2 regions of the Arthrobacter sp. HS15c genome follow, and region 1 is predicted to be linked to the other one. Evidence: riboswitches for the same ligand, from Rfam matches in the RefSeq annotation. Region 1 holds a riboswitch; the other holds the start of a gene.
The links. Region 1 has a riboswitch for cyclic di-AMP ahead of ABV518_RS20630 (hypothetical protein). Riboswitches for the same ligand answer to the same signal wherever they lie in the genome.

Region 1 (2,195 bases):
AATGCTCGGCTTCTTCCTTGACGGAGGCCGCAAACTGCGCGCGGTCCTTGATGATCGCGTCAACGCTCAGGGTGCCCACGATGGAACGCAGTGAACCCGACAGGGTCTCCTGCGTGTAGTGATCAATGGCGTCCTGCTGGTCAAGGAAACGCTGGGCTGCCTTGCGGACAGAGATCTTGTCGCCGCCGACCTTTACCTGGGCAACGCCGGCCAGCTTGAGCTGGATGCCGTTGTTGGAGATCGCTTCGATGGTGACTTCAACCTGACGCGATGACAGCGAGATGTGGCTCACGCGCTCGGTGATCGGGTTAACGAACGCCCGATTGTTGATGATGACACGGGACTGGTCATCGGAGGTTTCATCGGTGGTGTTCGGATCGCTCTTGCCGGTGATGAGCATGGCCTCATTCGGCTTAGCAAACCGGATGCTCGAAGTGTAGAAGATGAATCCCGCGATGAGCAGGAGGGCAAGTGCGCCCCCGCCGATCAGCATTACTGTCATAGTTCCCCCTATTGATGTGTCAGATCGCCATGGTTGTCGCCGATCCTTGGACCCCGGCGCCATGGGGGACGCGGCATTGCTGAAACAACCCGGCGACGTCCCCCATCGGACCGGGTGCCTTCCATCAAACCTTACGTGCCATTGGTGCTCCAAGGCTCGGCGGGCTTACCGCGGCGCCAGGGTTGGTCAGCCCGCACGCAGGCGCAATCGCAGGCGGACACAAGGTAACTCGCGGTCCGGGTCATTCCTGTTACCTAAACGTGACTTAACGGACGGGTTCGTGTACGGTCTTGGGGTGGCCCATCTGGATCGGGCTGCGTCCGGGCTGACGCCGAGCTCTGCCACATCCCGGACTCCCAACACATTAAGGCAGAGACGGGGGACCCACAGTCTTCGGGCCGCTGCCCAGCGGTCCTTGGGGTGAAGCCGTCACGTTTAACGTGCCGGCCGGTTGACCTCCACCGAACCCGACAGCTAACTCCGCAGGCGTTGAGAGGCAACCATCATGTCCCGTTCGCTTGATCAGTCGCGCCCTTTTCGGGCCGGGCGACACCGCGCAGCTGCTGCGCCTGTCATCACCACTCCACTCACCCCCACGAGTTCCGACGCAGACGTTCCTCATCCCGGGCATGGTTCCACCGAACCGGCGTCCGCCCCGCTGCGGCGACGCAGGGACAGGCGCCCGTCCCTCGATATACCCCCCGCCCCGGAACCAGGACGTCCCTCGGAAACTGCATCTCCTGCAACCGAAGCCCTTCCGGCAATAGCCCCCATAGGTTCCGCTCCGGGAAGCCCACGGAGAGCTGTAGGCCGAGGCAGCCAGCCAGCGTCAGGCATGAGCCCCCAGGTAGCCGCTGCCTTCAGTTCCGACGCCCGGGCCATCCTGAAGAGAGCCGCGTCGGTTCGTGTTGTTGGTCATCGGATGGCCATAGTCGCAGGCTCCCTTGCCGTGCTGCTTGCCGTCGGCACGGCCAGCCAAGCCACCGAGCTGCCCTTCTTCGGCAAGGAGTCGTCCGCCCAGGATGCTCCCGGTGCAACGGACACGACCGGCGCCACGTCGGGAACACAGCCCACCGGCACTAATGGACGCGTGACTCCCCGGCCCGGCGCCACCACTGCCCCGGGCACACCGGGCGCTGCCCCGGCACAGGCCGCCCCAGGCACCGATAATGTGCCCGCTGCTACGGATCCCACTGCCTCTTCCGTGCCAGCCGTCGCCGACCTCCCCATGCCGGTGGACGCTCCTACCCTGGCCGGAATCCTGGCTGACTCCCCCGCCGCGGTTCCGCCCTCACCGACGCCCACCGTGATCCTGCAGCCACCGGTTATTACATCGGCGACACCTGCTCCGCCAGCGTCTGCGGCGGCGGCCACACCGGCGCCCACGACGACGCCTCCGGCGACCACACCCACACCGACACCGACACCGGTCGGCGCGTCACCCGCTCCCTCGCCCACTGGTACCTCTGCACCTTCCGATGAAGGGGACGGCACCACCGAAGAAGCAGTCGAAACCCGCTCGTATGCCAGCGGCCGCCTGGCGTCCTATGGATGGGGGCGGAACAGATGAATGCCCTGAACGCGCTGTGGGACACGTCAACAAAGTGGCGCCCCAGCCAGGTGGACCGGGGGTTGGGCTACATCAAGGAAAGCTATGGCTCTCCGGCAAAAGCCCTGGAATTCCGCGCTGCAA
Region 2 (2,195 bases), on a different contig from region 1:
AAAGTTGACGCAAGTTAGACGGTACAGGAGTTCGGAGCGAATGTCACATTCAGGTCACGGCATGTCATGCGAATGTGAGAGTTTGCCATCATTTTGGCTAGAGCCAGCCGGTGGGGTCAACGACTTCACCGTTGACCTGGACCTCGAAGTGGAGGTGGCAGCCGGTGGAGGCGCCCGTGGTGCCGCTGAGGGCCACGACGTCGCCGCGGCTGACTGTCTGGCCTACCTTGACGTTGAACGACGAGAGGTGGTTGTACGTGGTTTCCAGGCCGTTACCGTGATCCACCACCACGCGGTTGCCGCCGCCGTACTGGTGCCATCCGGCGAAGGTCACGGTGCCGCTGGCCGCCGCCAGGACCGAGGTGCCGCACTGGGCCACGTAGTCCTGGCCGCGGTGGAAGTCGCCCGTACCGCCAGTGATGGGGCTGACACGGTAGCCGAACGGGGAGGCCGTGACCAGGCTTGCCAGCGGGGCGCCCAGGCTGCCTGCGGATGCGGCCCTGGTGATCGAGCCCGCCGACTGGGCGCTCAGGAGCTGCTTGAGCTTGCCGTCGGGATCACCCTGGGTGACTACGGAGGAGCGGCTGAAGTCGATTCTTGCGGCTGCCTCGGCAGAGATTTCAGGCTGTGGAGCTGCGGAAACAGCCGAAGCCTGCTGGCCGGCGTCGGGCGTGGCCAGCACGGGGCTGGTGGCCGGCACCGTGACGGTGAGGACCAGGCCGGTGGCCGCTAGGGCGATGCCGGCCTTTTGGCCTACGCCGCTGGCGGCTGCGAAATCGGTGATCTGCCGGAAAGGGCCCCGGCGGCGGCGCGCATCGCGCTGTGGATCCCGGGGCCTGTCCGCGGCCACTGCTGCGGCAACGCGGGGCGCTGCTGCGGGGCCTGCCGCACGGCGGCGGCCCCTGGAATTCTGCATGGTCAAGAACGGTTCCTCTCTGGAAAGCCTGCGAAGTTAGCTGTCGGATTCGGGTCAGAGAGTTCAAAGACCCGGTCCGCCGTAAGCAAGCTTCGGCGCAGAGAGATATCCCGTAGGATCCTTCGCTGGAAGAGGCTTGCTGCTGACGGACTTCACCCCAAGGCGGCCTTGCGACCGCCGGTTGTGGTTCCCCCGCCTCTGCCAGTTGGTGACTCGTACCCCGATCTGCTGGCAGAGCTCGGCTCCAGATCAGGTAACGCTTTTGTATCGACGCTTGGCGTTAACTATAGGCGATTAAGCCGGACAGTAACAATTCCGTTATCTTTGCGTAAACCCCAACGAATGGGGTAAACACCCCGGTTCGGCGCCTCTTTTGGACAGGCGTCAGGCGACGGATACAAATACGTGCGCGGCGACTTCCGGCGGGAGCTCCAGCGCCCCTTCGATCCCGGCAACCCGGACCGAAATGTAGTCGCCAACGCGCTCCAGTGATACCGCAGCGCCGGGCCGGATCCCGCCCTCGTCGAGCTGGATGAGCAACTCCGGCTCCACCTGGATCGGTTCCGCCAGCCGGCTGACAACCACGTTGGAGCCCGGGCCGTAGCCCTTCATCGCTTCGAGGAGATTAATCACGCCGTCCGTAAAGGGCGACGACGCCTGGCCGCCCAGGGCCGCGAGGCCGGGGATGGGATTGCCATAGGGGGATTCCGTGGGGTGGTTCAGCAGTTCGTAGATGCGCCGCTCGACGCGTTCACTCATCACGTGCTCCCAGCGGCACGCCTCGTCATGCACGTAAGCCCAGTCCAAGCCGATGACATCCGCAAGGAGGCGCTCGGCCAGCCGGTGCTTGCGCATGACTTCCGTGGCCCGCTTGCGGCCTGCCTCCGTCAGCTCCAGGTGGCGGTCTCCGGAGACCACCACAAGGCCATCACGTTCCATCCGGCCGATGGTTTGGGACACCGTGGGCCCGGAGTGTCGGAGCCGCTCGGCGATGCGTGCGCGAAGAGCAACGATGTTCTCTTCCTCAAGCTCCAAAATGGTCCGAAGATACATCTCCGTGGTATCGATCAGATCCGTCATCCAGCTCAGCTCCTCGAGCGCAGTACCTTGCGTTGTCCCACCGTATCGCGTACCGACAGCGACGTAGTCCGTTGAAAAGCTTAGCCTATTTTGAGTTTGTCCGGATAATTCCTGGGCCGCCGGAGGCTTGTCTCAATGGCTGGACTATGACGGTGCCGGTTCCCGCCCAATCGGCGGTTCAGGCAGAATAAGGGAGGTC

Region 2: another riboswitch for cyclic di-AMP. It lies ahead of ABV518_RS18215 (M23 family metallopeptidase); the one in region 1 lies ahead of ABV518_RS20630 (hypothetical protein).

What each region holds. Positions count from the first base shown of each region.
Region 1 is NZ_JBFOHM010000013.1:151,694-153,888, forward strand. Features, by position in the region: gene ABV518_RS20625 (flotillin family protein) at 1-502, opposite strand, end outside; cyclic di-AMP (ydaO/yuaA leader) riboswitch at 822-1,005, shown strand; gene ABV518_RS20630 (hypothetical protein) at 1,338-2,072, shown strand.
Region 2 is NZ_JBFOHM010000011.1:55,620-57,814, reverse strand. Features, by position in the region: gene ABV518_RS18215 (M23 family metallopeptidase) at 98-916, opposite strand; cyclic di-AMP (ydaO/yuaA leader) riboswitch at 927-1,170, opposite strand; gene ABV518_RS18210 (metal-dependent transcriptional regulator) at 1,301-1,996, opposite strand.